3 regions of the Cupriavidus sp. DF5525 genome follow, and region 3 is predicted to be linked to each of the others. Evidence: predicted binding sites of a transcription regulator. Region 3 holds the regulator's gene; each other region holds the start of a gene.
The links. The regulator FNR, encoded in region 3, switches genes on or off when oxygen is low (the NO sensors DNR and NnrR bind a similar motif). The targets are predictions, from matches to a motif close to TTGATNNNNATCAA.
Positions count from the first base shown of each region.

Region 1: ABNX08_RS35925 (hemerythrin domain-containing protein) is a predicted target of FNR. The motif match lies at 3,053-3,066, and genes of this name have one in related genera.
Region 2: ABNX08_RS02585 (universal stress protein) is a predicted target of FNR. The motif match lies at 3,127-3,140, and genes of this name have one in related genera.

Region 1 covers NZ_CP168267.1:337,823-348,296, forward strand. The annotation lists gene ABNX08_RS35920 (SDR family oxidoreductase) at 717-1,514, opposite strand; gene ABNX08_RS35925 (hemerythrin domain-containing protein) at 2,368-2,952, opposite strand; partial or broken gene ABNX08_RS35930 (transposase) at 4,386-5,122, shown strand; partial or broken gene ABNX08_RS35935 (IS110 family transposase) at 5,199-6,209, shown strand; gene ABNX08_RS35940 (universal stress protein) at 6,592-7,029, opposite strand; gene ABNX08_RS35945 (DUF883 domain-containing protein) at 7,675-8,007, shown strand; partial or broken gene ABNX08_RS35950 (transposase) at 8,109-8,228, shown strand; gene ABNX08_RS35955 (LysR family transcriptional regulator) at 8,709-9,629, opposite strand; gene ABNX08_RS35960 (aldehyde dehydrogenase family protein) at 9,765-10,474, shown strand, end outside.
Region 2 covers NZ_CP168265.1:519,816-530,289, reverse strand. The annotation lists gene ABNX08_RS02610 (L,D-transpeptidase family protein) at 1-211, opposite strand, end outside; gene ABNX08_RS02605 (response regulator transcription factor) at 591-788, opposite strand; partial or broken gene ABNX08_RS02600 (DNA-binding response regulator) at 928-1,065, opposite strand; gene ABNX08_RS02595 (carboxymuconolactone decarboxylase family protein) at 1,349-1,759, opposite strand; gene ABNX08_RS02590 (CaiB/BaiF CoA-transferase family protein) at 1,825-2,889, opposite strand; gene ABNX08_RS02585 (universal stress protein) at 3,286-3,726, shown strand; gene ABNX08_RS02580 (serine/threonine protein kinase) at 3,776-4,822, opposite strand; gene ABNX08_RS02575 (DEAD/DEAH box helicase) at 4,841-6,436, opposite strand; gene ABNX08_RS02570 (ClcB-like voltage-gated chloride channel protein) at 6,752-8,437, shown strand; gene ABNX08_RS02565 (hypothetical protein) at 8,561-8,956, shown strand; gene miaB (tRNA (N6-isopentenyl adenosine(37)-C2)-methylthiotransferase MiaB) at 9,060-10,412, shown strand; gene ABNX08_RS02555 (PhoH family protein) at 10,447-10,474, shown strand, end outside.
Region 3 covers NZ_CP168265.1:3,005,326-3,015,799, reverse strand. The annotation lists gene ccoG (cytochrome c oxidase accessory protein CcoG) at 1-1,284, shown strand, start outside; gene ABNX08_RS14025 (FixH family protein) at 1,347-1,556, shown strand; gene ABNX08_RS14020 (hypothetical protein) at 1,553-1,798, shown strand; gene fnr (fumarate/nitrate reduction transcriptional regulator Fnr) at 1,847-2,572, opposite strand; gene ABNX08_RS14010 (sulfite exporter TauE/SafE family protein) at 2,650-3,408, shown strand; gene scpB (SMC-Scp complex subunit ScpB) at 3,964-4,923, shown strand; gene rluB (23S rRNA pseudouridine(2605) synthase RluB) at 4,929-6,818, shown strand; gene rimP (ribosome maturation factor RimP) at 7,122-7,610, shown strand; gene nusA (transcription termination factor NusA) at 7,607-9,082, shown strand; gene infB (translation initiation factor IF-2) at 9,174-10,474, shown strand, end outside.

The DNA.
Region 1 (10,474 bases), on a different replicon from region 3:
AAAGTACTCTGCAGAAGCAGGTCCTTCTCGGTGACGAGGGAGGTCCGACACTGCCAGCAGCCGTGCGGTGTGGGGGCAAGGCAAATTCCGTATGCACAACGTAAGTGAACTGCTGTTAAACCTCGTAAGAAATGCAGAGCCAAAGCTGCTGAGAGGCTCTAACCAAAAGGTGGGTGGCCGGTTGTGTTCCTCATGGTTGAACGCACGTCGCCAGAGCGCTACCGGGGGATAGGCAGGTGCTAACCGGATAGGCTCAGGTTGCTGCTGGGTCGGCAAAAACGGGAACGTGGTAAGCCCGATCCCTCGCCACTGACTCGGGACATCGGTTCAGCGGCAGGTGACCCGCGAGGGAGGCTGTTGAGGGAGCGGGTAAGAGAACGCGGAGAAAGCGAAAGGCATGCTGTAATGGCGTGCATAGGGGTTCAAACTTTGCCCCGACCTGAAAGGGTGCAGACTTCCGCGAAGTGTGGCTGTCGCAAACCAATATCTGAGGTTCGACGTGGGGGAAGCTTGGAAGAGGCTGCCTCATAGCAGTTCAGCGCCCTCGTCTCAGTGATGAGATGGACCAACGATACGACGAATGCGAAGGGCTTGTGCAAGACGACAAGCCCGGTATCACGAAGTTGATGCTTTAGCTGTGCTTGAGCTGTATGCGGTGAAAGTCGCTCGTACGGTTCTTTGGGGAGGGAGCAGCGGAGACGCTGCTCTCTTACCCGCTAGTAATATGCTCTTGTAGACCCGCCATCGTGCAGCAGATTCACGCCAGTCATGTGGTCGGAGAAGGGAGATAACAAGACCTCGACCGCCATGGCCACCTCTTCCGGGCTTCCATATTTGCGCAAGGGAATGTTCGAGGTTTCCTCGGCTAACCGTTCAGGGAAGGTCATGCCAGCCTTTGTGGCTCGCTGCTCGATCGATGCCACATAGTCCGGGGTCAGCGTGCCTCCGAGGGAGAGGGTATTGACGTGAATCCCTCTCTCGCCCATTGCGAAAGCAAGCGTCTTGGCCTGGGCCAGCCAGGCACAACGCAGGACATTGCTGGTGGCATAGTTTCCAAGGGCTTGCACGGAGGTGATGGCGGAAATGATGACAATTTTTGCCCGGCGTCCTTGGGAGGGTTCCGGCCGCATTGTAGAGATCGCGCTCTTGAGGAGTTCGAGGGGGCCGATAAAGTGGCCCTGGAACAATTGGCGCCACGTGTCCGCCGGAGGCTGGCATTCGCCGGTGGGCCGCATCTGCGGTGGCATCAGTACGACGCCGTCGAGGACGGTTCCGTCCGCCGCAAGCTCATGGGAAAAGGATGCGACAGAGGCATCGCTGGACATGTCGACGGAGAGCCAGCGATATGAATGGCAGCCTTGCCTCTCGAGCCTCGCGCAGGCGGCTTGCAGCTTGCTAATGTCGCGCGCGGCAAGAATCAGCGAATAACCCGCATGCGCCAGCCGTGAGCAGACAGCGCTCCCGATGCTGCCGGTAGCCCCCGTCACCAGGACTACTTTGCTTGTCTCGGACATGCCGATCTCCCTCGATAGGCTGGTGATATCCAGCCACGCCTACAGCAGCACGCCGGACAGGGCGATTGGCAGACATTCGGCGGACATTGCGAACTGGGCGGGAACGCCCGGCGCCACCTGTGTCCGTTAGTTATAGTGCACGCGACGTGTCGCCGGTGGACGGCCTGCCTCGCCTCGCGGCCTTTTCTGACGAACGTCCAGGTAACCGTTACCCAGCGGCCGAGCCGGCGGATCGGGAGTCCGCCGCAAATGACGCCGAGAATGCCAGGTCTTCGGCGCTCAATGAGCGGCCGGAGCCGACAACTGCCGTTGGGCTTTGCACCCTAGGCCAGCCTAGCCCCGGCCGCAAAGCAGTCTTCCTTGTTGCGTTTTTCACTAGTTCTTTACCAGAGCCGCTGCACCCCGTGCGATGCGGGCGGACGCTATGCCGGACAACGGGGCTTCTAACCTTGACCGGCATGTGTCAGCCTTAATGCGACCGCCCTGGAGAATCTGAGGGCAGCCGCGCCGCCCTGGCCGGCGGTCGCTGCAGACGCGCGTCAGGGCACGATAACGGGCGTTATGGCAGCTATCGAGGCCAATTGAGACCTCTAGTGTTCGCGAACTGAGGACAAGAGCTACAGTAGATCGCTTTCGTGGGCAATCATGTGCAGCTTCGAATGAAAGATGGATGCAAGCGTGCTCTGCCTGGCGAACGAGAGTGAAGATGAGTCATTCGCAGATGCTACCCAATTGCGACCGGCATGCTAGGGATCAGCGCGCTCTTGCAGACTTGAACTCTTTATTCTCTTTGGGCGCCGTCGTGCCTACTAATATATCCCTATACCTCCTGGCCCACGGTACGTACACCAAATCAAGCTGACTCGCGATGATCAGTGAGGGGAGTGAATGTACTTGCTTCCCCGTCGATCTGTTTGCGCAAGGCCGCGAAACGCTCGTGTACATTTTCTCCAAAGAGGGGATCGGAGCAAGCCGGAACAGTGGCCGCGACCTCTGCCCAATCCTCTTCGGTCAGTAGGCGCGCGGCACGGGGCATGACCTGTTTCTCCTCAGTGGAGAGATGATTGCGATAGTAAGCAAGGTACATGGCTGCAGCGGCTTCCAAAGCCGTTCGCGACGTTATGACATCTCTTTCTGCTTCACGAAGCCGGCTGAGCAACTCTTCGCCTACCGCTGCAATCACACGATGCTCTTGCAGAAGCCGGCTAACCACAATGCGCATGGCGGGGTCGCGTTCAACGAGCAGGGCGTATGCAACATCCTCCCGAGGATGGTGAACGCAATCGCCATATTTCCGCATGTAATCGATGATCATGCCCATCAAACCGTAGTTTGGCTGCTCTTCCTGGTAAAACGCGCACACCTGCCTCTCTAGCAGGTCGAGTAGGCAGGCGAAATTGATATGGTCGGTATGCCAGACGGCAAGTGGGTTGGTCATGGCGACCTCCAGGGAGACTGGTCGAGTGGACCGTTGAGTCCGGATCCTATCGGACTTGCGAGATCCTATTGACACCATAGTCTCCCTTCACCATGTGGGGCTGATACAGATCAATAAGACTCCAGATGGAATGACGACGCGCAGCGAACTGTCGAGCTTGTCATTTGAACCTTCACGCATTAGGCGTGGCATTTTTCACGAAGCAGGTGCCTGTAGACCCTGCCCACGCTGGTCCACTCGATCGCATCGACCAAAGCATTCGTTTAGGTACTGCCTACCCTCGAGATTGCTCCGCAGCAGACGACGCCACGCAAGTTCTCCTGGATCTCGGCGGGTCCGGCCGACTGTCCCGGCGGCTGCCGATCGAGGCGACCGCGCCAAAGCGGGGGGCGGGTGGATGAGGCTATAATTTCACGATCATGAAGTTATGTCTTACTAAGGCGCCTTTGGAAGGTGCAAAGCATGGGCCGCAAAGTCAGTTCATGCTTCAATATCGGCTGGGCCGATGCGACAGGCATTTCATTGGAACTGGTGTACTTGCAGCGCCGTAGCGCCTCGGTCGGCACCCACAGTCGCCCGCGCTGTTCTGCCAAAATCAGGTCATCGCGATTCTGCTGGCAGGTTAAATGATGACCAACGGACAACGCGGAGGCGGTGCAAAGCGCTTCGGAACCGGGCGGATCGTGTTGTGGCGCGGCGGCAGTGTCTGGCTCGGCCATGCGGAGGAGAAAACCGGGTCCCATGCGCATCACGCCATCCAGGTGACGCTCGCGCTATCCGGTGGGGCGATGCGTATCCAGACTCCCGGGAAAGACTGGGCTGCCTATACGGCGGCGATCATTTGCGCCCACCAACCGCACGCCTTCGAGGCTCGGTGCGAACTTGTTGCGCTCATTTTCATCCCGCACTTTCAAGCGTATGTTCGGCGTGCTGGCCGGCGGGATCAGCGTCCAGCGCGTCTAGGCGAACTTAGCCGTTTCGTTCAAGCCGCCCGTCTTCAGTGGTCGCACACTGGCGTCTCGTTTCCAACAGAAAGGAGCATTGCCATGAATACCACGACCCAATCCCCCTGCGATTGCGCTGCTTGCCCCGGCGCCGGCTGCGACTGCGGTTGCCAGACAACCGCTGAGCAAAATCCGTGCGCCTGCGGAACTGGATGCACCTGCGGGCCGCATTGCCAGTGCGGAACTGGATGCGCCTGCGCTCCCGCGAAGGCCGAATAGTGCTCGAAGCGCCTCTGTAAAGTCCTCATTCCCAAACCGACGCCATGAGACGGGCCCATGCGGGGCATGGGCCGCCCTGCGGCATCTTCAGCATTCCCGATTGGGCGAACGAAAATCTGCTATCAAGGATCGACACGCCTCGAAAGCCTGCTCTCATACTCTCATTCATTGGCATTCTTTCCCTGGTTGCGTGCATGCCGCCGGCGTCGCGAGCGCGATCGCATGCACGCGATTCACATACCGTCACCTGAGGACGAGGCATCGCGCCAGTTGATGCGCGAGCGAGGGCAACTGCAGGAGGAAGTCCTGCAGCACCCCGACCGGATGCGCAAGTTCCTGGCCACGCTCGGCTGCTGGGATGCGGTTGATCACCGGGCCTTCGCCGACCGGCTCGAGCGCGAGGAGGTGCGCTGTCACGACGGTGCGCCGTTACCGCGCGAGTTGCGTGAGCGGTTACTGCGCGAGTGCGAACGGCTGGCACTCGTCGAACAGCAACTTGCCGCGCTGGAGAAGACGCGACAGACAAACGTACCAGCACCCGCGCGCCAGCGTTGCGATGCGCTGGCGCGCCTGAAGGGGATTGGCGAAGTGGGCGCTTCGCGCCTTGCCCTCGAGCTGTTCTGGCGGGAGTTCAACAACCGCCGCGAAATCGGTGCGTGCGTCGGCCTGGTGCCCCAGCCGTACGACAGCGGCGAGAGTCGGGTATCAGCAAACAAGGCAACCGATGGGTACGCACGCAGCTTATCGAGACCGCCTGGCAGTGGCTGCGCTATCAGCCCGGAAGTGTGCTGACGTAGTGGTTCAACCAGCGCTCCCAAGGTACGGGCCCCAATCGTCGGGCACGGCGGATCGCCATCGTCGCGGTGGCGCGGCGACTGGTAATTGCGCTATGGCGCTACCTGAAGGATGGCGTAATTCCTGATGGTGCACAGATGAAACCGGCTTGAGCCCATATTGCAGGCGATAGTAGATAGTGAAGGCGCGACAATCGGATCACTTACTGTTGCCGTGGTTGAAGTGGACATGCCCGTCCGCCCCCATGCGTCGCTACTACCCGACCAGGTGCACTGGGTCGACCAGGAGTCCGGCGAGATCATGAGCAAACGTCTTAAGCGAGCAGTCTTTCTGGAGCATTTTGCCAATCGCGAACCTTGCCTAATCGGCATGGAAGCCTGCGGCGGCTCGCAGCACTGGGCGCGGCGCCTTGTCGCAATGGGGCACCAAGTGAAGCTGATGCCCGCCAAATTCGTCAAGGCCTTCAACATTGGCAACAAGAACGACCCGGCCGATGCGCGTGCAATCTGGCTAGCGGTGCAGCAGCCCGGAAAGTCGGTGGCAGTGAAAACTGAAGGGCAGCAGGCCGTGCTGGCACTGCACAGGATGCGGCAACAACTGGTCAAGTTCCGCACGATGCAGATCAACAATCTGCGCGGTCTGCTGACTGAGTATGGCGAAGTGATGGGCCTGGGCCGCACTGCGCTGGACAAGGCGATGCCGGTTGTGCTGGCACGGGTCGCCGAACGCCTGCCGGCCGTGCTGATCGACACGCTGCGAGAGCGGTGGAACGGTCTGGGGAAGCTCGACGAGCAGATCGCCGGGATCGAGCGACGGCTGCGACAATGGATGCGAGAGGATAAGGCTGTCAAGGCGATTATCGACATCCCGGGCATCGGCGTGCTGACAGCGACCGCAGCGGTGGCGACGATGGGAGACCCCAAGTCATTCAGATCGGGGCGCGAGTTTGCAGCCTGGCTCGGTTTGGTACCCAGATAAACGGGTTCCGGCGGCAGGGTGCTCTTGCTGGGGATCAGCAAGAGAGGGGATACGTATCTGCGCACGCTGTAGATTCACGGCGCTCGCGGTGTGTTGTACAACGCGAAGGATCCCGGGCAATGGGTCGAGCGCATCGGAAAACGACGACCACCGAACGTTGTACTCGTAGCCTTGGCTAACAATATGGCTCGTATAATCTGGGCGATCCTTTCCCATGATCGGCACTACGAGAAGGATTTCGTAAGCGTGAAACCCACATGAACGGCGTGCGCCGAGCAGAACACAATAACCGTCTGCATCGCGAGGGACATGTTGAAGCGGTTGCGTTGGCGATTGAGTGTGATGACTAATCAGGTCGGACCGTGACTTGCTAAACCTGTATATGACAAAGAGCTTCGAGCTCTTACGGGAAATGAGGTGCGAGTCAGCGAATTTCATCGGGGCCAGGCGCGTAGGAGCGCCAACGCACAGGCCGTATGTATATAAGCAATCCATCTCCTGCGCGCCGTAGAGCAAGTCATTTGGCAAAGAGGGGGGGCCATGTATAAAGCTGCAACCCAACCTAGTCAGGTCAGAGCGCACAAAGGCCCTCGCAAACGGGAGACAGAGTCATATCAGCTTGGTCTCCGAGTCAAACTTCGGACTAGCGAAACACGAAAACCGGGATCCGGCAATGCGTCAGGACTTTCTGGGTTTCACTGCCGATCAGTAGCCCCTGCAGGCCGGCTCGGCCATGCGACGCCATGACAATGAGGTCACAGTTACGTTCCTCCACGGTCCGGATGATCGCCTCATAGGGGTGATTGTGGGTAACGCTGATCGTCTCGCATGCCACCTCCGCTTCATGTGCCGCTTGTGCGACCACCGCCAGGTATCGCTCCGCATGCATTTCGGCAAGTTGTGCGTAGCGCTCCTGGCTATCCTCCAGCATGTCGATCCGATGTGTGAAGACATGGAATTCCGGGATGACATGCAATCCAGTGATCCTCGCCTCAAATGCCTTGGCGAGTGTCACCGCCATGCGCACAGCAGCGTCGGAGAGTGCCGATCCATCGGTGGGCACCAAGATATGCTGAAACATGTTGACCTCCTCATGGCCGGCCGGGCCATCCGCCTTGCCCCCTGGCACGCGTTACGAACTTAATGGTATGACAAGCGTTCCTGCTCTGACGTGACGCGCTCCTCGATTCTCTGATCAGGGGAACAGGGGGACTCGTGGCGGTGTAGCTCCCTTGTCAGCCTTGGTGCTTCGACAATTTGGTGTCTCCGCCTGGGCGGCAAGATTTCGCCTTCAGCCTAGCACTGCAGCAACCGTCAACAAAGGGCCGGCGGCGACAGCGGTACGCTGAGCGAGAAATTCTACGGCGTTGATCGCAATGGGAGGATTGCTCACCTGCGACAGCGGGATGTTGCAGCGCCGCATGCCATCGGTGTACAGATATTCCGATGACCTCCTGAACCAGGATCTGATCCCAGACCGCATGTACAGCGCGCGGTACGCCAGGAAGACGGGCAAGCGAGCCCTCGTCAGCGACAAGAGGCTTTCGTGGCATAAGCGCGACGATACTTCCGTCGCTTTGATTCCACGGTCCTCTTGCCCCCTTCCGAGCTGCTTCGTCGTGGCTTGCTGTTTGTCATGCCGGGCTGTCAACCCAAGCCTATATTTGACACAGTGCCAATCGTGCTGCGCGACGCACCGCGATGATTTTGCTAACAGGAGCGCAAGATGAACGACATCCGATCCGATTTCTCCATGCGCAAGGACGCATTGGCCCGCGACGTCGATACGCTGATGGCCGACGTGCAGGCGCTCCTTCATGAAGTCAAAGCCGAAACCGGCGTAGGGACCAGCCTTGAGCGCCACGCACTTAAAGCCCGGCAGCGCGCGCTGCAGGACCGCCTCGTTGCACTGCGCGATGAGGGCCGCGCCAAAGTCTCCGAGTGGGCGACAACGACCGATCGCTACGTTCATGAGCATCCGTGGCAAAGCATGGGTACCGTGGCCGCCATCGCGGCAACCACAGGCGCTATCGTCGCGCTGGCTGCCAGCCACCGTTAGGCATTCGTGACTGCGGCGCCGGCATGGCAGTGACACGTGGTAGTCCCGCATGGGACACGTGGTGTTTGCCATGCCGGCAAATGGCTGCAGCCCCTTGCCGGAAGCAATTCAGGGACGGCCGACATTTGGCGGTCTGGCTCGGCCAGGTGCCTCGCCAGTGCTCTTCGGGAGGCAAGCCTCGTCTGCACGGCATTAGCCGGCGCGGCGACACTGTGGTTAAACCAGCATCCTGACGCCTGTTTTTCGTGCCGGCCGCCGTGTCCGGCGAGCCGTGAATTCGATAAGGCCAGGATGCGCGGATCTCATCGAGGCTGCGGGCGTGCTTCGGCAAGCGCCCATTGGGCAAGCCGGATACATGCATGCAGATCGTTTCGACATCACGAGCAAGAAGCCTGCAAAAGGCGTCGGATCCATACATGCCAGGGGCACCGGCGGGGCACTCGCTTCATTGCCGCGGCGGTGAGCGGGGCGGTCTGGTTCATCCGGAAGGCGTGGCGCAACACGACAAGGTAGAGGGCGCCCAGACTCAGGCCGAGATTGACATCATCACACTGCTCTCCAAACAGTGCTCGATGTGCCCACCGTCAACTGGGTTGACCGCCGAGGAGCAGAGCTTCCTGAGTATGCGGACCGCGTCCGCATCGCAGGGCAAGCCTGCAAGCGGGCCTGACTCGGTGACGGTGGAGACCTTACGCGGCACGTCAGCCCTGCCCGGCGGCCGATTCCCACAAGCTGTTCGCTACCCTTTCTATGCATTCCATGGCGCATCGCGCCATTGGCGAAGGTGTGCGCCCCGTCAGCGAGACGATCCCGGGGCGTACGATCAGTTCCGGAGCATCTTTGACCTCAAGTCTGACCAGAGTGCCGGCATCGACGTCCGCCACGACGAGGGCACGGGTACATGCCAGTACCGTTTCCGTGCTGAGCGCCACCGTGCGCAGGATGGCGAAGTTGTCGCATTCCAGCGCCGGCACGGCGGCGCTGGGTGACTGGCCCAAGGCTGCGGCCAGGGCGGCCTGCATCATGGCCGGGGGCGTCGCCGATGCCAGCCCGAATTGCCAGACTTGCGCGAAAGCACAGCGATTGCCAGCCAGCGGATGACCTGCGCGAGCGTAGAACTCGACCTGCTGCGGGGGCAGCAGCCGGATAGTCAGTGCGGCTTCCCTGGGAAGGTCATTGGTGTCTGAAACAAAGAACTCGATGCTTTCCGCGCGCAGCCGTTCCAGCAACTGCTTCCAGTTGCTTTCAACCACCCGCAAGCCGACCTTGGGGTGGCGCTGGCGCAGCTCGGGCAGCACCCGCGGCATCAGCGTGACCGCCGGAAACGGCCCGACCCCGAAGGCCGTGTCGCCGAGCTCGACATCCCGGTAAAGATCGATATCGCGCTGCAGGCAGCGGGCATCGAACAGCAGCTTGCGCGCGCCCTCGATCACAAACTGCCCGGCGGGTGTCGGGCGCACATCCGCATCGCCCCGCTCAAATAAACGCAAGCCCAGTTCCGCCTCAACGGCCTGGATGCTGCGGCTGAACGCAGGCTGGCTGAGATGCACGCGCGCGGCGGCGCGCGCGAAATGCAATTCATCGGCGAGGGCGAGAACGTGGGTGAGACGGCGGAGATCCATACTGGACGCATTGCGTCAGACACATTGATCGGATGCTGATTATGCATTGGACGAATCGGTGCGGCAATCCTAAAGTCAGCGCATCAAATCCCGGCAACGAACGGGACGGCCCGGATGAAGGGAAACGGAGACAACATGAAAGTGCTGGACAAGTTCTACATCAACGGCGCGTGGGTAGCCCCGTGCGCCGGTGCAACCTACGCCGACATCACCGATCCGGCGACCGAGATGGTAATCGGCAAGCTGACCATGGGCAACGCGGAGGACGCCGGGCGTGCCGTGCAGGCCGCCACGGCAGCGCTGCCGGCGTGGTCCGGCACCACGCGCGAGGCCCGTATCGGGCTGCTTGAACGCGTGATGGCGTGCTACCAGGCGCGCCTCGGCGAACTGGCGCAAGCGGTGCGACAGGAGATGGGTGCCCCGTCGACCCTCTGCAACACGCTGCAGGCGCCCATCGGACTCGGCCAGATCCAGGCCACCACCGAAGCTCTGCGTCACTTTGAATTCGAAAGCGAGCGCGGCCGCAGCTGGATCCGGCGCGAGCCGGTCGGCGTGGCGGCGCTGATCACGCCATGGAACTGGCCACTGAACCAGATCGCGGCAAAGGTGGCACCCGCGCTCGCGGCGGGCTGCACGATGGTGCTCAAGCCGTCAGAGATCGCGCCGCTGGATGCCGTGCTGTTCGCTGAAATCCTGCACGAGGCCGGCGTGCCCGCAGGCGTGTTCAACATGGTATTCGGAGACGGCCGGGTGGTCGGGGCCGCGCTGTCGTCGCATCGCGATGTGGACATGATTTCCATCACTGGCTCGACCCGCGCCGGGGTGGAAGTGGCCATCAACGCCGC
Region 2 (10,474 bases), 2.0 Mb from region 3:
CCAGCCCATCGGCGGCGACACCGGCGAGCGCGTCGACCGCCTGGCGGGCTTCCGGCACCGGGCGTCCCTGGGCGAACCACAGTGGCCCCTGCACCGTCGCCGGCGCCTGCGCCGGCGCTTGCGCGAATGCGACCGGCACCAGCGCCGCGGCTGCACAGGCCAGCACCGCGGCGGCAAGACTGCGCGCGAGCCACGCGCCGCGGCCACGCATGGCGGCCTCGTGCGCAGCCAGAACGGAAGGTTTTCGGGCAGCCGTGGCCGCTGAGGTGGCGCCGGTGTGGGGTGCTGCCGCAGTCAGGATCAGAGGCATCGAGCGGACGGGTCACATTCGTCGTACACCACCACAGTCTACCCGCGTTGGCGCGATGGCGCGGCGCACCGTCCAGCGCGATGCCCGGCGGCAGCGGGCGCAACCAGTGCACCGTGCGGTACGTCGCCACCGGTGCCGCCACCGTCGGCGCCGCCAATTCCAGCGTGCTGTACACGATCACGTATTCCTGAGCTGCGCCGGCACGCAGCCGGCTGCCAGGCCCACCCCCCAAAACGGCGTGGGCCGACGCAATTTGCGCACCTCAGACTCAGGGCGCTGCTCACCACACCATCTGGTGCCGGCGCGCATAGTCGACCAACTCCACCAGCGAGCCGACATTGAGCTTGGCCATGATATTGGCCTTGTGCGTGCTGACGGTCTTGCTGCTGATCAGCAGCTCGGCCGCGATGGACTTGTTGGAATGGCCACGCGCCAGGTATTGCAGGATGGTGACCTCGCGGTTGCTCAGGCGCGGCACCGGCATCCTGCTCCTCGCCGATCTGGCGCGCGGCCTCCAGCGTCTGCATCGGGAACACCAGGTAGCCGCTTAGCACGCCGCGCACCGCCTGCAGCACCTCGGCGAGCCCGCGCTGCTTGGCGACGAAGCCGTGCGCGCCGGCGCGCAGCGCGCGCACCGGCGCCAGCGTGGTATCGCTGCCGGACAGCACCAGCACATGCACCATCGGAAACGCCGCCGAGATGCGCCGCACGAACTCGGTGCCGGGGTAGCCGAACCATTCCGCATCGACCAGCACCAGCCCCGGCCTGGTGCTCGCGCACCAGGCGGAAGGCTTCGGGCATGCCCTCCGTTTCCAGCACCCGGTCGGCGTCCAGCTCGGTGGCGAGCCGGGCGGACAAGGTCGCGCGGAAGCTGGAGGGTTCGTCGACGATCAGCGCGTGATGCAATTTCGGGCTCCTTGACAGTGTGGCTTGCTGCCAAGGTTAAGGGCCCTCCCCAGTCCTGAAGCGCCGAATCCTCGCTGCGCGGTTGCAGCAATCTCTGCGCCGCCGTCGGATGGTTCCGTAGCGGACAATGGGCTAGCCGTTGGCGGCGTCGAGCACCTCGGTGAGCTTGCGGCTGGCGTCCAGCGCCGCGGGGAAGCCGCAGTAGACCGCGCTGTGCACCATCAGCTCACGCAGCTCCCGTGGCGTGACGCCGTTGGCAAGCGCGCCGCGCAGGTGCCCGGCCAGTTCCTGCGGCCGGTTCAGCGCGATCAGCATCGACACCGTGGCCAGGCTGCGCTGCTTGCGGTCCAGGCCCTCGCGGGTCCAGACCGTGCCCCAAGCGAATTCCGTGACGAGCTGCTGCAGGCTGGTGTCGCCCTGCTGCGCGGCGGCGTCCAGCGCGCGCTGGACGTGGGTGGGCCCGAGCACCTCGGTGCGCACGTCAAGGCCGGCCTCGAAGGCGGGCGTCGGGGTATAGGCGGAAGGTTGGGTGGGTTCGGCCATGGCATGTGTCTCCGGTGCAAGGGGATAGCGCATGGTAGCCGAACCGGTGCGAATGGCCGCGGCGGTCACTCCGTGCCGGCTGGCAGGAAGCGCGGCGCCGGTGCCGAGCGCGGGACCTCCCGCTCGTCCTGCTGGTACAGGCGATAGGTGCCGCGCGCCTGGTTGTGCGGATGGCGTGCGGCCTCGTCCAGGGTCAGCACGCGCGCGAAGCACACGTCGGTGCCGCCCAGCACCGCTTCCCAGTGCGTGCTCGGCTGCGCCGCGATGCAAGCCGCAATGCGAGCCTTGACCGCCGGCCACAGGGTGCGGTCGTACTGCGCTGCCGGGTCGATGTCGGTCAGCTCCAGCCGCTCGAGCAGCTCGCGGTAGAACTGCGGCTCGAGCGCGCCCAGCGTGATGGCGCGGCCGTCGGCGCAACGGTAGACGTCATAGAACGGCGAATCGTGGAAGGGACTGGGCTGCGGACCGCCCAGCGTGCCCGCGGCGCGCGAGACCTGCACCAGCGAGCCCAGCATGGCGACGATATCGGTGATCGCCGCATCGACCACGCAGCCCTCGCCGTTGGCGCGCGCGCTCAGGATCGCGCTGGTCAGGCCGAAGGCAAGGCCGAGCGCACCGGTGGCATCGCCCATCACCGTCGGCGGCACCATCGGCAGCGCGTCGTCGCGCGCGGCCATCGACAGCAGCCCGGTCAGCGCGATGTAGTTCAGGTCATGGCCGGCGCTCTGCGACAGCGGGCCGGTCTGGCCCCAGCCGGTCATGCGGCCGTAGACCAGGCGCGGGTTGCGCGCGTGGCAGGCCTTGGGGCCCAGGCCGAGCCGTTCCATCGCGCCAGGGCGCAGCCCTTCGATCAGCGCATCGGCGCCGGCGACCAGGTCCAGCGCGGCGGCTACGCCTTCGGGCGACTTCAGGTTCAACTGCACCACGCGCTTGCCATGCTCGAGTTCCATCTCGGCCGGCACGGGCTGGCCGCGCAGGATGCGGCGCGCGTCCGGCGCGACCGGGCGCGTCACCAGCGTGACCTCGGCGCCCAGGCCGGCCAGCATCGCACCGCACAAGGGGCCGGGGCCGATGCCTTCGAACTCCACCACCTTGATGCCGCGCAGGGGCAGCATGCCTTGCTCACTCATGATCGTTGTCTCCAGGGTCGCCGTCCGCCCGCGCCATGGGCGCGGTGGCGGCTTGTATTCGCTATGGGTTGGATGGTCGGATGCGCCGCGCCAGCGGGCGCGGGGGGCTCGGGAGCATGCTACGCGCCACGGCGCCGGCGCGGCAATGGCCAAATGTTTCAGGCAGGTTGACGTATTTGTCATGCCGAAGGCGGCGTCCGGCTATCGCACTGCCGCATCGCCGATTTCCGAACCAACTTGATCTAAATCGTGTCCGAGCAGGAAACTACCTGCCATGATGGTTCCAGATGGCGGCGGCGCCGCACCGCTGCGCCGCCCGTATTCACCGATCCCCGCCATGCGGCGGTGTTCCTTAACCTGGCTCGTCCGACAGCCCCCATCCAGGAGATTTCCGTCATGACCAATATCGTGCTCGCCACCGACGGCTCGGCCTTCAGCGACGCCGCGGCGCGCTTTATCGCCGAAGGCAAGCTGCTGCAGAGCGGTTTTACCGTGCATGTCGTGCATGTGGCGCCGGAAGTGAGCGGCCAGGTGCGCGCCTTTGTCAGCAAGGAAACCATCGACGACTGGCACAGGGAAGCCAGCGACAAGGCGATGGTCGGCGTGTGCGACATCCTGGCGGCGGCCAATGTGCCATTCGAGCGGCACGCGCTACACGGCTTTGCGCCGGAGAAGATCGTCGCCTATGCGCGCTCGGTCGATGCGCAGGCCATCGTGATGGGCACGCATGGGCGCGGCTCGTTCTTCGATGCGGTGATTGGTTCGGTGGCGGGGCGCGTGCTGGCGCAGGCGCAATGCCCGGTGCTGCTGGTGAAAGCGCCGGAAAAAAAGGGATGATCTGAGCGGCAGGAAAACCGGCACCGTCAGAGGTGCCAGCGACTCAACCTCAAGCGCCCCAGAGGGGCGCTTCGTCCATCAGCGCCACCTGTTCGCGCAATTCCAGGATCCGGTCCTGCCAGTAGCGCGCCGTGCCAAACCACGGGAAGGCGGCGGGAAACGCCGGGTCGGCCCAGCGGCTGGCAAGCCAGGCGCTGTAGTGCAGCAGCCGCAGTGTGCGCAGCGCTTCCACCAGCCATAGCTCGCGCGCGCGGAACTCGGCAAAGTCTTCATAGCCGGCGACGATATCGGCCAGCTGGTCCTGCATGGCCGCGCGGTCGCCTTCGAGCAGCATCCAGATGTCCTGGATGGCCGGTGCCATGCGGCTGTCGTCGAAATCCACGAAATGCGGGCCCGGCGCACCGTGAGTGCCGCCGCGCGCGTCGTCCTCGTCGATCCACAGCACGTTGCCGCGGTGGCAGTCGCCATGCACGCGCAGCAGGCGCACATCGCCGGCGCGCTCGTAGCAGCGGCGCACGCCGTCCAGCGCCAGGTCCGCCACCGACTGCCACGCGGGCAGCAGGTCGGCGGGGATGCAGCCGCTGGCCAGCAGCCAGTCGCGCGGGGCGATGCCGAAGGTGTCGAGGTCGAGTGCGGGGCGGGCCTGGTAAGGCTGCGCGGCGCCGAGCCCGTGGATGCGGCCGATAAAGCGGCCGAGCCAGGTCAGCGTGTCGGAGCGGTCCAGCGCGGGATCACGGCCGCCGCAGCGGGGAAATACCGCGAAGCGGAAGCCGGCGTGGTGCAGCAGCGTACCGGCTTGGCCCGGCGCCAGCGCCATGGCGGGCACGGCCGGGATCTCGGCATCGGCCAGTTGCTGCACCAAGGCGTGTTCTTCGAGGATGGCCGCGTCAGTCCAGCGGCCGGGGCGGTAGAACTTGGCGACAACCGGCGCGGCATCCTCGATGCCTATCTGCCAGACGCGGTTCTCGTAGCTGTTGAGCGCCAGCAGGCGCCCATCGGGGCGCAGGCCGGCGGCTTCGAGCGCGTCCAGCATCAGCTCCGGCGTCAGGCCAGCGTAGGGTACGCCGGGGTCGGCCGGGGCGTCGGACGCGTGCATGGTGTCAGCCTGGTCCGCTCAGCGCGCCGGCTTGCGGTTGCCGCCGAGCAGCGCGGCCTGCGGCGCGGGGCGGCGGTTGCGTGCGGGAGCCGGCGCGGCGTCGTGCGCCGGGCGCGCGGGCTGGGCCGCGGCGCGCTGCTGGCCGCGCGCCGGGTCCTGGCCGTCGCGGCGCGGGGCGGGGCTACGCGCGCCGGCGGGCTGGCCGGTGCGGTTGCCGTTGCCGGAACCGTTGCCGCGCGAGCCGCCTTCGGCAGCGCGCGTGCGCGGCTGGCCTTGCGGCTGGCCGCCCTGCCCCTGGCGCGGCTCGCGCGCAGGACGCTGGCGTGGGGCGCTCTCGCCTTCGGCGCCATTGCCGGCCGGACGTGCCTGGCCGCGTCCGCGGCCCTGGCTTGGTGCCTGGCCGCCACCGCCGCGCTGCTGGCGGCCCTTCTGGATCGGCTCGGGCGCGATGCTGGGGTCGACTTCGAAGCCCGGCAGCGCGGTCTGCTCAAGCTTGCGCTTGATCAGCCGTTCGATATCGCGCAACAGCGCATGCTCGTCCACGCAGACCAGCGAGATCGCCTCGCCCTCGGCGCCGGCGCGGCCGGTGCGGCCGATGCGGTGCACGTAGTCTTCCGGCACGTTGGGCAGGTCGAAGTTGACCACGTGCGGCAGCTGGTCGATATCGATGCCGCGCGCGGCGATATCGGTCGCCACCAGCAGGCGCAGCGTGCCGGCCTTGAACTCGGACAGCGCGCGCGTGCGCGCCGACTGGCTCTTGTTGCCGTGGATCGCCAGCGCCGACAGGCCATCCTTGGTCAACTGCTCGGCCAGGCGGTTGGCGCCGTGCTTGGTGCGCGTGAACACCAGCACCTGGTGCCAGTCATGCTGGCGCACCAGGTGGGCCAGCAGTTCGCGCTTGCGCTCGCGGTCCACCGGGTAGACGCGCTGGTCCACGGTTTCGGCGGTGGTGTTGCGGCGCGCCACCTCGATCGAGGCCGGGTTGTTCAGCAGCCGGTCGGCCAGCGCGCGGATATCGTCCGAGAACGTCGCCGAGAACAGCAGGTTCTGGCGCTTGGCCGGCAGCACGTTGAGGATCTTGCGGATGTCATGGATGAAGCCCATGTCGAGCATGCGGTCGGCTTCATCGAGCACCAGCAGCTCCACCTGCGACAGGTCGATGGTGCGCTGGGACACGTGGTCCAGCAGGCGGCCGGGCGTGGCCACCACGATCTCGACGCCGCGCTTGAGTTGCTCGATCTGCGGGTTGATGCCGACGCCGCCGAACATCACCATGGAGCGCAAGCGCAGGTACTTGCCGTAGTTGCGCACGCTCTCCTCGACCTGAGCGGCCAGTTCCCGCGTGGGCGTCAACACCAGCGCGCGCACCGGCACCCGGGCCGGCCGCGGCGCGCCATTGGCGGCACGGGCCGCGGCGGTGTCAGACAGCAGCTGCAGCATCGGCAGCGTAAAGCCGGCGGTCTTGCCGGTGCCGGTCTGGGCGCCGGCGAGCAGGTCGCCGCCCTTGAGGATGGCGGGGATCGCCTGGGCCTGGATGGGGGTCGGCGTGGTGTAGCCCTGTTCGGCCACGGCACGCACAATCTTTTCGGACAAACCGAGTTCAGAGAAAGACATGAATTGCTGCTTCGGCCATCGCTGCGCACGTGGTGCGCCTAACGCCGGATGGCTCGTGTAATCGATAGCGCTATCGGATCAGAAAAGGGCGAAAGTGGCCGGGGGCCAGCCTGGCGGGACCATCGGGGCCCGGCCGCGCAAGAAAGGTCGCTAGTGTACCAGCCCGGGGCGAGCCGGTTCTGCACATGGCCCAGGCCCGTATGCACGGCGGCGCACACTGGTCCGGAGCGGGTGGCGCTGCGCTATCATGGCTGCCTCCCCCGGCCACTATCCCGGCCCCCTGCCCGGCCCTGCCCGGCGCCCCGGAAAGCCGCCATGCGCTTGCGATTCCTCGAAGACCAGGAAGTTACCCTGTTCGCGGCCATCCCGGTCGGGATCGTCGCGGCCATCGCCACCACTTTATTCAAGGAGGCGCTGGAAGGCGCCGGCGTGGTGCTGTTTTCCAGCCACGCCGACGTGGTTGCCGTCTTCGCCACGCTGGCGCTGGTGTGGCGCGTGGTGGTGCCGGCGGTCGGTGGCGCGCTCGCCGGGGCGCTGCTGGTGCTGGCCAACCGCCTGGCCGGCAGCCACCGCGGCGCCACTGACTATATGGAGGCGGTGGCCAATGGCAGCGGCCGCCTGCCGGTGCGCATCACGCTGCTGCGCGCGCTGTCGTCGTTCTTCTCGATCGTCAGCGGCAGCTCGGTCGGCAAGGAAGGCGCGATGATCCAGCTGGCCGCGCTGTGCGGCTCGCTGTTCCCGTCGACGCGGCTGGAGCGCGGCGGCGGCTCCAATATGCGGCGCATGCTGACCGCATGCGGTGCCGCGGCGGGCCTCGCCACCGTCTATCACACCCCTTTTTCCGCCGCGGTCTTCGTTGCCGAAGTGGTGTTCGGGGCACTAGCGGTGCAGCGGCTGATGCCGTTGTTCCTCGCGTCGGTGGCCGGCGCCATGGTCAGCCAGTGGCACGGCGGCCTGCAGCCGCTCTATCCCGGCCTGGACATCGCGCCCGACCTTCGCCCCCACATCCTGCTGGCCGCGGCCGCGCTGGGCGTGGCCGCCGGCATCGCGGGCGCGCTCTTCATGCGTGCGGCCGGCTTTGCGCGCAGCCGCTTCGCCGGCGTGCCAGGCGGGCCGGTGGCGCGGCTGGCGCTTGGCGGGGCGCTGGTCGGCGTGCTGGCGATGGCGGTGCCGGAGGTGGTGGGCAACGGCTACTCCACCATCCAGACCATCCTGCAGGAGCAGCCGCTGAGCGTGCCGGTGGCCGGCGTGCTGCTGGCCAAGCTGGTGGCGACCGTGATCAGCATGGGCTCGGGTGCGGTCGGCGGCGTGTTCACGCCCTCGCTGTTCGTCGGCGCGGCACTCGGGCAGTTGCTGGCGATCGGGATGCAGGGGACGGCGGCCGGCGCGGCGCCGCTGCTGCCGCTGGTCGGCATGAGTGCCTTCCTGGCCGCCACCAGCCAGGCGCCGCTGATGTCGGTGCTGATGGTGTTCGAGATGACGCTGGCGCCGGCGCTGCTGCTGCCGTCGATGATCGGCGCGGTGGCGGCGTACTACACGGCGTCGCGCTGCCAGACGCTGTCGCTGTACAGCGTGATCGCCGAGCGCGCGCAAGCCTCGGCCGCGGCCGAGCATGCGCGCACGCTGACGCTGGCCGGCCTGTGCGACCCGACCGACACCGTGCTCGACCCCAACGCCACGCTGGGCGCGGCGGCGGACAAGTTCGCCGAAACCGGCACGCGCTATCTCTATCTGGTGGAACCTGACGGCCGCCTGCTGGGCGCGTTGTCGATCCATGCCTTGCAGCGCGCCCAGCGCGAGGGCGCGCCGGATGACGTACTGGCACTGGCCGAGCGCGACTTTCCGGCGCTGACACCCGATTCGCGGCTGCGCGACGCGCTGGCGGTGTTCGCCGAGCACGGCATCAACCGCATCCCGCTGGTGCGCGACACCACCAGCCGCGAACTGATGGGCACGGTGTCCAAGCAGCGTGTGCTGCAAGAGGCATCCTGCCTGTTCTGAGCACAAACCCGATCCCCGCATCGCCAGGCCCGTCAGCGGGGAAAAGAGCGGGTAAAATGGCGGGTTGCGCCCGCCTTCGGGCGATCCCGCCAACGCTTCGTCCTTTTTGTCGGAGTTCCCCCCATGCCAGCAGGTCATGATGCGCGCCGCCAGGCGCCGGAGTCTGTCAAACCCTCGCGCGGGCGGAGGCGTGCGCTGGCCTGCGCCGGCGCCCTGCTGCTCGGCGCGGCCAGCGCGGCGGCCCAGCCGGTGCGGGTGATCCCGGACGATGCGCAGGCGGCAAAGCTGGTCATCGCCACACCGTCGGCCGGCGCGCCGCAGACGGCCACGCTGGACGGCAAGACCGTGGGCGTGGCGCCGGGGCTGCGCCTGTTCGGCACCGACAACCAGCTGCTGGCCAAGACCGCGGTGGCGGGCCAGAAGCTGCCGGTGCGGTACAAGCTGGACCTGTACGGCCAACTGCTGACGGCCTGGGTGCTGAGCGAGCCCGAACAGAAGGCGCTGAAAGCAAAATCGTAGTCCCCCTTGAAGTTCGCCCCAGAAGTGCGACCGGCGTGCCCCACGCGCCGGCCGCGTTGTTGCAACACCCTGATGCCCCCAGGTCAACCACTGAGATCGGCATATGAAGAAAGTTTTCGTCAAGACGTACGGCTGCCAGATGAACGAGTACGACTCGGACAAGATGGTCGACGTCCTCCACGCCAGCCAGGGGCTGGAACCCACCGACAACGTCGAAGACGCCGACGTGATCCTGTTCAACACCTGCTCGGTGCGCGAGAAGGCGCAGGAGAAGGTGTTCTCGGAACTGGGCCGGATGAAGGCACTCAAGGCCGTCAAGCCTGATCTGGTGATCGGCGTGGGCGGCTGCGTGGCCAGCCAGGAAGGCGCCAGCATCGTCTCGCGCGCGCCGTATGTCGACGTGGTGTTCGGCCCGCAGACGCTGCACCGCCTGCCCGACCTGATCGCGCGGCGCCAGCGCACCGGCCAGTCGCAGGTGGATATCTCCTTCCCCGAGATCGAGAAGTTCGACCACCTGCCGCCGGCACGCGTCGATGGCCCGAGCGCCTTTGTCTCGATCATGGAAGGCTGCTCCAAGTACTGCAGCTACTGCGTGGTGCCCTACACCCGCGGCGAGGAAGTGTCGCGCCCGTTCGAAGACGTGCTGGCTGAAGTCGCCGGCCTGGCCGAGCAAGGCGTGCGCGAAGTCACGCTGCTGGGCCAGAACGTCAACGCCTATCGCGGCAAGATGGGCGATACCACCGAGATCGCCGACTTTGCGCTGCTGATCGAGTACGTGGCCGAGATCCCCGGCATCGAGCGCATCCGCTACACCACCAGCCACCCGAAGGAATTCACCTCGCGCCTGGTCGAGCTGTACGGCCGCTGCGGAAAGCTGGTAAACCATTTGCACCTGCCGGTGCAGCATGCGTCCGACCGCATCCTGATGGCGATGAAGCGCGGCTACAGCGTGCTGGAGTACAAGAGCATCATCCGCAAGCTGCGCGTGCTGCGCCCGGACATGTCGATGTCGTCGGACTTCATCGTCGGCTTCCCCGGCGAGACCGATGCCGACTTCGAGAAGCTGATGGCGATGATCGAGGAGATCGGCTACGACACCTCGTTCTCGTTTATCTTCAGCCCGCGCCCCGGCACGCCCGCGGCCAACCTGCACGACGACACCCCGCACGAAGTCAAGCTGCGACGGCTGCAACGGCTGCAGGCCACGATCGAGGAAAACGTGCAGCGCATCAGCCGGAACATGGTCGGCTCGGTGCAGCGCATCCTGGTGGAAGGGCCCGCGCGCAAGGACCCGACCGAGCTGCACGGACGCACCGAGAACAACCGCGTGGTCAACTTCGCGCTGCCGGGCGTGCCCCAGGCCGGCCGCGACCGGCTGGTCGGCCAGCTGGTCGATGTCAGCATCACGCAGGCGTTCCCGCACTCTCTGCGCGGCGAGATCGTGGTACGCCAGTAATCCACGCAGGTTTCAGCGAGGCCATCGCCAACCGATGAAGATCCCTTCCGCAGAATTCGTCG
Region 3 (10,474 bases):
ACGCCCTGGCTGCAATGGAATGGCCGCCAGGCCGTGCTGTTCGACCTTGGGGCGCGCAAGTTCTACATCTTCGGGCTGGTGCTGTGGCCGCAGGACGTCATCTACCTGGCGGTGCTGCTGGTCATTTCGGCGCTGGCGCTGTTCCTGTTCACGGCGATCGCGGGGCGCCTCTTCTGCGGTTACGCCTGTCCGCAGACGGTCTACACCGAGATCTTCATGTGGATCGAGCGGCGGATCGAGGGCGATCGCATCGCACGCATTCGCCTGGACGGTGATCCCTGGAGCCTGCGCAAGCTGCGCCTGAAAGCGACCAAGCACTTCCTGTGGGTACTGATCGCGCTGTGGACCGGATTTACCTTCATCGGCTATTTCGCGCCGATCCGCGAGTTGGGCGGAGAGGTACTGGCGCTCTCGCTCGGGCCATGGCAGGCGTTCTGGATGCTGTTCTACGCGTTCGCCACCTGGGGCAACGCCGGCTTCATGCGCGAGCAGGTGTGCAAGTACATGTGCCCGTATGCGCGCTTCCAGAGCGTGATGGTGGACCGCGACACCTATGTCGTCACCTACGACGTTGGCCGCGGCGAGCCGCGCGGCAGTCGTTCGCGCAAGACCGACCACTACAAGGCGGGCCTGGGCGATTGCGTCAACTGCAGCATCTGCGTGCAGGTGTGCCCGACCGGGATCGATATCCGCGACGGCCTGCAGTACGAGTGCATCGGCTGCGGCGCCTGCATCGACGCCTGCAACCAGGTCATGGACAAGATGGACTATCCGCGCGGCCTGATCCGGTACACCTCGGAAGACGCGATGCGCAAGGGCCTGTCCGCGGCGGCGTCGCGCAAGCGGCTGCTGCGTCCGCGCGTGATCATCTATTCGGTGATCTGGATTGCGTTGATGGCGGGCTTCGTGGCCTCGATTGCGCTGCGCACGCCGCTGAAGGTGGACATCATCCGCGACCGCGGCGCGCTGGGCCGCGAAGTGGAAGGGCGCTGGATCGAGAACGTCTATCGGCTGCAGCTGATCAACACGACCGAAGGACCGATGCGCATCAGCGTGCGCGCCGACAGCGACGAGCTGAAGAACCTGACGGTTGAATACGACAAGCAGGCCGAAGCGCTGGCGCCGACCTCCAACCGGCTGTTGCCGATCCGCATCCGCGTTCCGATTGAGAACGCGGCGCAGGGTACGCACAAGATCAGCGTGACGGTCACGAGCGAAGGCACGGAGCGGGGGAGTGCCGAAATCCGGCAATCCACCAGTTTTATCGTGCCGCGCGATTTGTAAAGCTAGGATGGTGTGGCGCGGTTATGGATCCGCGCCGCACCGCTGCAGATAAGGGGGGCAAGATGAATCGGCAAGGCAATCCGTGGTGGAAGGAACCGTGGCCGTGGCTGTTGATGAGCGGCCCGCTGGTGGCGATGGTGGCGTGTGGCGTGACCATCTGGCTCGCGTCCTCGCATCCTGACCTGCCGGTGCAGGGGGCAACGCGGCATGGACTGGTGGTCGAGAAGGTCGGAGCCGCGCCGCGCAAGGCTGCCGCAGCGAGGCAACCATGAGGCTGCGCTGGCTGATGTGGGTACTGTGGCCCGGGTTCCTGATGGCGGGCTTTGCAACCGCGACGGTCTTTTCGGTCGTGGATCCGGGCGACCTGAAGTTCTTCGGCCACCCGGTCGACGCGTCACGCGAGTCGGTCTATACGATCGGCTTCCTGTTGGCGTGGGCGTTCTGCGCGCTGTCCAGCGGGCTCACGCTCTACACCATGCCGACCCGGCTCAGCGATACCGACGAACTTGAATGACGTTTGAAATTGCCATCGCCGGTGCGGCGATGGCAGTGCGATGCGCGCTCAGCAGGAGCGGCTGTAGAGTTGCTTGATGCCGGCGATGTCCACCAGCTTGACGTGGCGCTGGCGAATCTGGATCAGGCCCGCTTCGGCAAAGCGGGAGAACAGGCGGCTGACGGTTTCGAGCTTCAGGCCCAGGTAGCTGCCGATCTCTTCGCGGCTCATGCGCATGACGAATTCGGAGGCCGAATAACCGCGCGCCGACAGGCGCTCGGACAGGTTGATCAGGAAGGCGGCCAGCCGTTCCTCGGCGCGCATTGAGCCCAGCGTCACGAGCATCAGCTGGTCGTGCGTGATCTCCTTGCCCATCAGGCGCAGGAACTGGTGCTGCAGCGACGGCAGCCCGGCGGACAAGGTCTGCAGTTCGTTCATGCGCACCACGCAGACTTCGGTATCTTCCAGCGCCGTGGCATCCGATGCGTGCTGCATTTCACCCAGCCCGTCGAGGCCGACGATTTCGCCGGGGAGGTGGAAGCCGGTAATCTGCGAACGGCCGTCTTCGGTGGTGACGTGCGTCTTCAGCGTACCGAAGCGGATGGCATAGACAGCGGTGAGCGGATCGCCCATGCGGTACAGGGTCTCGCCTTTATGAACGCGAATGCGTTCCTGCACCAGCGTGTCCATCTTGGCAAGATCTTGCTGGGACATGCCTACCGGAAGGCACAGTTGCCCCATCGCGCATGTGGAGCAACGGGGCGACATCTCGGTAATGGGAATGGAGGTGAGCAATTGGAACCTGCAAGAATGGCTGCGAGGGCACGACCCCAACATTTTACCGTGCGATGTGATGCGGCAGGGAGTCAGAATTGACATTTGGTGTGCTTATTAGCGTTTTTCTGCTGGCCCTGCTTGGCGGGGTGCATTGTGCCGCCATGTGTGGCGGCCTTGCCCTCGCGGTGGAACAGCGGCGCGACGCCATCGCGACGGTGAACTTCGTGAAAAACCGGACCGCGTGGTTCGGTGAGTTGCTGGCAATGCACATCGGCAGGATCTCGACCTATATGCTGCTGGGTGCGTTGTTGGGCGCGGTCGGTGCCACCGCATGGAAGCAGGACTACCTGCCGGTGCAGCGCTGGCTGTTCGGTGCGGGCAGCGCCATGCTGCTGTGGTCGGGCTGGCGGCTGCTTCAGGGCAATGCGTTCACCCTGGCCTGGCTCGAGCGCTTGGCGGCATGCGCCACCGCTACGGTGGCTGGCCAGCTGGGCCGCCTGGCCGGCGGCATGCCGGCATTCGTGCGGGCCCGTGGCGGGCTGGCGCGGCGCTATGGGGTGGGGCTGGCCTGGGGCCTGGTGCCGTGCGGCATGGTCTATGGCGCGCTGACGCTGGCACTGCTGGCGGGCAACGCCGGCTCGGGGGCGCTGGTGATGGGCGTGTTCGGGCTGGGCACGCTGCCCAACCTGCTGGTGCTGTCCGGCCTGTCGGGCTACCTGCGCACGCTGTCCAGGCGGCGTGGCATACGCCTGGGGGCTGGGGTCGCGGTGATGGCGTTCGGCGGGCTGGGCATCGCCCGAGCGGTGCTGCTGCCACATTCCCTGGCCGGGCAGGGTTTCTGCCTGGTGTTCTGAGGCGCCGCCGCCGCATGGCGCAACGGATGATGGTTGCAGGCTGGGGCGGGAATGCCATACAATCGCCTGCATTGCGGTATCGCGCGGCGCGATGTGGCGAGCAGCGCCAGGCGGCCTTCATATCAGAAGGCGCGCTCAGGGGCTACGGGAAGCGGAAGGTTTTCGAGGCCCGGCCCGTCCCGCGGTCCATCCGGTTCAAAAGATCTGGCTCAAAAGTCCGGCTGGCACCGCGGTGTTGGAGATGCCGGCCTTGCTCCCGATATCCGTTTTTTCTTGCGTCCGAGGCGTTCAGTTCGCCGACAGCATCGTCCGTTGAGTGCGGGCGCGCGACGCAAGGGGTTCGCTGACCGGCCCAAGACGGCCTGCGAACGATCTCCTGCCGGACCGACCCGGCATTCGATGCAAAGAAAGGGAAGTGCACGGCTTGGATGCGGCAGGCATCCGGGTTAGCTGCGCAATGAGATGGCGATGGCATTCGGCATCGCTGTATCCAAAATCTCCGGTGCCCCGGATCCGTCCGGGAGCAGGTGCAAAGACAGGCTGCACACCATCAACATGAATACCCAAGAGGCGAAGATCGTCCTCGAGACGGCGCTGATCTGCGCGCAGGAGCCCTTGCGCGTCAATGATCTGCGACGGCTGTTTGACGATGACGTCGGTGCGGACACGATCCGCGTGCTGCTCGACGAGCTGCGCCAGGACTGGCGCCAGCGCGGTGTGGAACTGGTGGCCCTGGCGAGCGGTTGGCGTTTCCAGAGCCGCCCGGAAATGCGTGAATACCTTGATCGCCTCAATCCGGAAAAACCGCCAAAGTATTCGCGTGCGGTGATGGAAACGCTGGCGATCATTGCCTACCGGCAGCCGGTGACCCGCGGCGATATCGAAGAGATCCGCGGGGTGACCGTCAGCACGGAAGTGATCAAGAAGCTGGAAGACCGCAGCTGGATCGAGGTCATCGGCCACCGCGACGTGCCGGGCCGGCCGGCGCTGTACGCGACCACCAAGGCGTTCCTGGACGATCTCGGCCTGCGTACGCTGGATGAACTGCCGCCGCTGGAAGACGCCCAGGCGCAGGCCCAGGCTGCCCTGCTGGAACAGCAGGCCATCGATTTCGAGGAGCTGGCCGCGATCAAGCCAGTCAGCGCCGACGAGGAGGCGTTTGCCGATCCTGTGGCGGTTCCGGCGCCCGCCGCGGAACAGCAAGCTGCCGAGCTGCAACCGCCCGTGGCGCAGGGCGTTGCAGGCCAGCCGGAAGGGCTGGCGGCCGAGGCTGGCGAGATGGTAGCGCCGGTCGCCGGTGAGAGCACCGAGAGCACCGAACGAACCGAGGGCGCCGAAACCGCCAATGGTTTCGACGTCCAGCCGCGACAGCAGGCCAGCGAAGGCGCTGACCCCGTGGATGACCTTATCGAACCTGCCGAGGCCGAACCCAATCCGGACGGGGCGCGCAGCGAACTGCCAGAAGACGGTACGCCGCCGCACCCGAGCGAGCACGACGAGCGCGTGCCGAACTGAACAACATGCAACATCCGATAGTGAATACCTTGTCTGATTCCGTAGAGCAAGACGCCCGCCATGCGGGTGCATCCGCCGATACCGGCGCCGCAGAACCCGGATCGGGCAGCGAAGCCGCGCCCCGCCGCAAGGGGCTGCGCCGCGGGCTGAGGAACCTGGTGGCATCTCGCCGCCAGGCAGCGCAGGATCGCGATGCCGGCCGCGCCGAAGGTGCCGAGGCACCGGTGCAGGGCGAGGCCGGCGAGGCAGCCGCCGCGTCTGCGGCGGCGCCTGCGGGCGGACGCGGTGGCCAGCGTGGCCGCGGCAAGCGCAAGACGGGTCAGGGCGAGGGTGGCCAGGGCAGCCAGGGTGGGCACGCCTCGACCACCAAGGCCGAGAAAATCGACCGCGCCGCCAAGGGCGAAGGCGCCGACAAGCCCGAGCAGGCCGGCCGCAAGCGCAAGCCGGGCCAGCAGCGCGCCGGCAAGGGCGCTGCGCCCGCCGAAGTGCAGGGCGCCGGCGCCCGCCAGCAGGGCCGCCGCAAGGACGGCGCCAAGCCGCAGGCGCAGCGCAAGGGGCAAGGCCAGGCCCAGCCCGGCGCGGACAAGGGTGCGGCGAACAGCGAAGACCTGTTCCGCTTCGTGATCTCCGAGCAGTACGACAAGGACGACACCGTCATTCCGCGCACCAAGGCCAAGCCGGTGCGCGAGCTGTCGGCCGAGGACGACGCCCCCAAGCTGCACAAGGTGCTGGCCGAGGGCGGCCTGGGCTCGCGCCGCGAGATGGAAGAGCTGATCCTGCAGGGCCGCGTCTCGGTCAACGGACTGCCTGCTCATATCGGCCAGCGCATCCTGCCGGCCGACCAGGTCCGCGTGAACGGCAAGCTGATCCATCGCAAGGTGTCGACCAAACCGCCCCGCGTGCTGCTGTACCACAAGCCGGCCGGGGAAATCGTCAGCCAGTCCGATCCGGAAGGCCGTCCGACCGTGTTCGACAACCTGCCGCGCATCAAGACCGGCAAGTGGGTCGCGGTGGGTCGCCTGGATTTCAATACCGAAGGCCTGCTGATCTTCACCACCTCGGGTGATATCGCCAATCGCTTCATGCATCCGCGCTACGGTGTGGAGCGCGAGTACGCGGTGCGCACGCTGGGCGAACTGGCCGAGGCCGATCGCCAGCGCCTGCTGCACGGCATCAAGCTGGACGACGGCGAAGCCAACTTCCTGCGCATTGCCGATGGCGGCGGCGAGGGCGTCAACCAGTGGTACCACGTGGCGTTGACCGAAGGCCGCAACCGTGAAGTGCGCCGCATGTTCGAGGCGGTCGGCCTGACCGTGTCGCGCCTGATCCGCACCCGCTACGGCCAGTTCCTGCTGCCGCGCGGCCTCAAGCGCGGCCGCTGGCAGGAAGTCGAGCCCAATGACGTCAAGGCGCTGATGGCCGGCGTCGGCCTGAAGGTGCCGGGCAAGAGCGAGCAGCCCAGCAAGGGCGCGACCAAGGTCGGCGGGCGCAAGCAGCGCACCGAAGCCGCCATCGCCGGCATGCCGATGCACACCGGCATGGATGGCCTCCCACGCTACGAACAGGGCGGTGCCCGTGGCGGCAGCCGCGGCGGCCAGCCGGATCCGATGAAGACGTCGATGGGCTATATCAGCCACGGCCCCACGCTACTGACCTCGCACGCGGCCAATCTGGGCGGCGGGCGCGGCACCGGCCCACGCCAGGCGCGCGGTGGCGGTGGCGCCGGCCTGGGCGGGCAGGGCAAGCCGCCGCGTCGTGGCGGCGGTGAAGCGAACGGAAATGTGATGCCGAAGGCGGCAAAGCCAGGTGGAAACCGCACGCCGCGCGGCGGTGGCAGCGGCGGTGGTGGCGGCGGCGGCGGTAACCGCGGGGGAAACCGCGGCGGCAATCGCTGAGTGCTCGATGCTGCTCATGGCGGGTAAAAGACCCGCCGGCGCAGCCCGCAGTGTGCGACTATGTCAGGCTTTTGCCTTTTCGACATAATCAGCGTATAATTCAAGTCTATTCAAAAAGCCATCCTCGTCGAGGATGGGCGAATGATGGGCATTGCGCCCATTTTTTTTTGGTTCGCCCGTTTTCGGCCCCGCGCTCCGGCGCGAGGCGCGGATGGCGGACAGGCAGGGCTGCAGCAGGGTCGTCCCGGACGGCACCGGCGGGTTTGCCTGCCACGGTGTTGATGGCCATTACTCGGGATAACAGTGCATCTGGCAGATTTGATCGAAACCACCCTTAACGGCATGGGATATGAGCTTGTTGAGCTCGAGCGTGCCCCCGCCGGACTTCTGCGTGTCTACATCGATCAGCCTGAAACCGGCATTGCCATCGAGGATTGTGAAAAGGTGAGCCGCCAGCTCACCCACGTGTTTACGGTCGAGAATGTCGACTATGAACGCCTCGAGGTCTCGTCGCCCGGACTGGACCGGCCGCTGAAGAAGCTGGCCGATTACGGCCGCTTTGTCGGCGCAGAGGCGCGCATCACGCTGCGCCTGCCGGTCAACGGGCAAAAGAACTTTACAGGGATCCTGCAGGCGCCCACCGGGGAGGCGGGCGCGGAGAAGGTCGGCCTGGAGTTCGAGGGCAAGGATGGCCCGGCGCTGCTGGAATTTGCCGTATCCGATGTCGACAAGGCACGCCTGGTGCCGGTATTCGACTTCAAAGGAAATCAAAGAAAAGGGAACAAGCAATGAGCCGCGAAGTTCTGTTGCTCGTCGATGCGCTTGCGCGTGAGAAGAACGTCGACAAGGATGTGGTATTCGGTGCCCTGGAGGCGGCGCTCGCCTCGGCCACCAAGAAGCGTTTCGAAGAAGACGTGGATATCCGGGTCGCGATCGATCGCGAGTCGGGCGAGCATGAAACCTTCCGCCGCTGGCTGGTCGTTCCCGATGATCAGGGTCTGCAGGAGCCGGACAAGCAGATCCTGCTGTTCGAAGCCCGCGATGAGAACCCCAGCATCGAGCTGGACGACTATATCGAGCAGCAGATCGAGTCGGTCGAGTTCGGCCGCATCGGCGCGCAGGCTGCCAAGCAGGTGATCCTGCAGCGCATCCGCGACGCCGAGCGCGAGCAGATCCTGAACGACTACCTGGATCGCGGCGAAAAGATCATGACCGGCACGGTCAAGCGTGCCGACAAGAAGGGGCTGATCGTCGAGTCCGGCCGCGTGGAAGCGCTGCTGGCCCGCGACCAGATCATCCCGAAGGAAAACCTGCGCACCGGCGACCGCGTGCGTGCCTACATCCTGAATGTGGACCGCGCAGCGCGCGGGCCGCAGATCGAGCTGTCGCGCACCGCACCCGAGTTCCTGATCAAGCTCTTCGAGAACGAAGTGCCGGAGATGGAACAAGGCCTGCTGGAGATCAAGGCCGCTGCCCGCGATCCGGGCGTGCGCGCCAAAATCGCGGTGGTGGCGCACGACAAGCGCATCGACCCGATCGGCACCTGCGTCGGCGTGCGCGGCACCCGCGTCACGGCGGTGCGCAACGAGATCGGCGGCGAGGCCGTGGACATCGTGCTGTGGTCGGAAGACCCGGCGCAGTTCGTGATCGGCGCGCTGGCACCTGCACAGGTGCAGTCGATCGTGGTCGATGAAGAGAAGCACAGCATGGACGTGGTGGTCGACGAGGAAAACCTCGCCGTCTCGATCGGCCGCAGCGGTCAGAACGTACGCCTGGCGTCCGAGCTGACCGGCTGGCAGATCAACATCATGACCCAGGAAGAATCGGCGCAGAAGCAGGCCGAAGAGAGCGATGTCGTACGCAAGCTGTTCATGGCCAAGCTGGACGTGGACGAGGAAGTTGCCGACATCCTGATCGAGGAAGGCTTCTCCACGCTGGAAGAAGTGGCCTATGTCCCCATCAGTGAAATGATGGAGATCGAGGCCTTTGACGAAGACACCGTCAACGAGCTGCGCAATCGCTCGCGTGATGCGCTCCTGACGATGGAACTGGCCCGGGAAGAAAAGGTGGAAGAGGTGTCGCAGGACTTGCGCTCGCTCGACGGCCTGAACCCGGAACTGATCGGCAAGCTGGCCGAAGGCAATATCCATACGCGTGACGACCTGGCCGAACTGGCCGTGGACGAGCTGGTCGAGATGACCGGTGTCAACGATGAAGAAGCCAAGGCGCTGATCATGAAAGCACGGGAACATTGGTTTAACTGAGGGACACGGCCGGGCCGGCCTATACCTGGCCCGGGCGCGCTTTCCGCATACGATTGTCCCGACGAAGAAACCAAGCATTGAAAGGGTTTGAATGGCAAGCACAACAGTTGCCCAACTGGCCGCAGAACTGAGTCGCAGCGCAGCTGCCCTGCTGGAACAATTGCAGGCGGCTGGGGTGGGCAAAGCTGCGCCAGAAGACGTCATCACGGAATCGGATAAGACCAGGCTGCTGGACTATCTGAAGCGTTCGCACGGCCAGGCCGATGACAGCGCCCGCAAGAAGATCACACTGACCAAGCGCGAAACCTCCGAGATCCGTCAATCGGACTCCACCGGCAAGACCCGTACGGTCCAGGTGGAAGTACGCAAGAAGCGCGTGCTGATCAAGCGCGACGAGGCCCAGCCCGACGCACACGCTGACGCAGCCGAGGCCCAGGCCCCGGTCGTCGACGCCGCCGAGCAGGCACGCCGCGAAGAGGAAGAACGCCGCCAGTCCGAACTGCTGGCGCGCCAGGAAGCCGATGCCAAGGCCGCCCGCGAGGCAGCCGAGCGCGAGGAAGCCGAGCGCCGCGCCCAGCAGGAAGCCCTGGAAGCGGAGCAGCGCCGCCAGGCCGAACTCGCCGCCAAGAAGGTGGAGGAAGAGGCTGCCGCGTCGCGCGCCGTGACCGAGGCCGCGGAAGACTCCTCGCGCAAGAAAGCCGAGGACGAGAAGGCCCGAGTCGCCGCCGAACGCGCCGAGGCGCAGAAGGCCGCCGACGACGCCAAGGCCGCCGCCGACAAGGCTCGCGCCGAGCAGGAAATCGCCTCGCGCAAGCGTCGCGAGGCAGCAGAAGCCGAAGCCCGCGCCATCCAGCAGATGCTGAATGCGCCGGCACGCGTGCTGAAGGCGCCGTCCGAGCGCAAGGCCGAGGAAAAGAAGGCCGAGCAGACCGGCACGCTGCACAAGCCGGTCAAGCCGGTTTCCGCGACCGCTGCCGAAGCCAAGCCGGGCGACAAGAAGCCGGCTGCCACGACCACCACCACCACCGCCGACAAGAAGGGCAAGGTCGTCAAGGCCGGCACTTCGTCGACCTGGCAGGACGAAGGCTCGCGCAAGAAGGGCAGCGGCCTGAAGACGCGCGGCGATTCGTCGGGCGGCGTGGGCGGCTGGCGCGGTGGCCCGCGTGGCCGCGGCGGCAGGCAGCAACACGACGACAGCCGCAGCAGCTTCCAGGCGCCGACCGAGCCGGTGGTGCGTGAAGTGCATGTGCCTGAAACCGTCTCCGTGGCCGATCTCGCGCACAAGATGGCGGTGAAGGCGTCCGAGGTCATCAAGCAGATGATGAAGCTCGGCCAGATGGTGACCATCAACCAGGTGCTGGACCAGGAAACCGCCATGATCGTGGTGGAAGA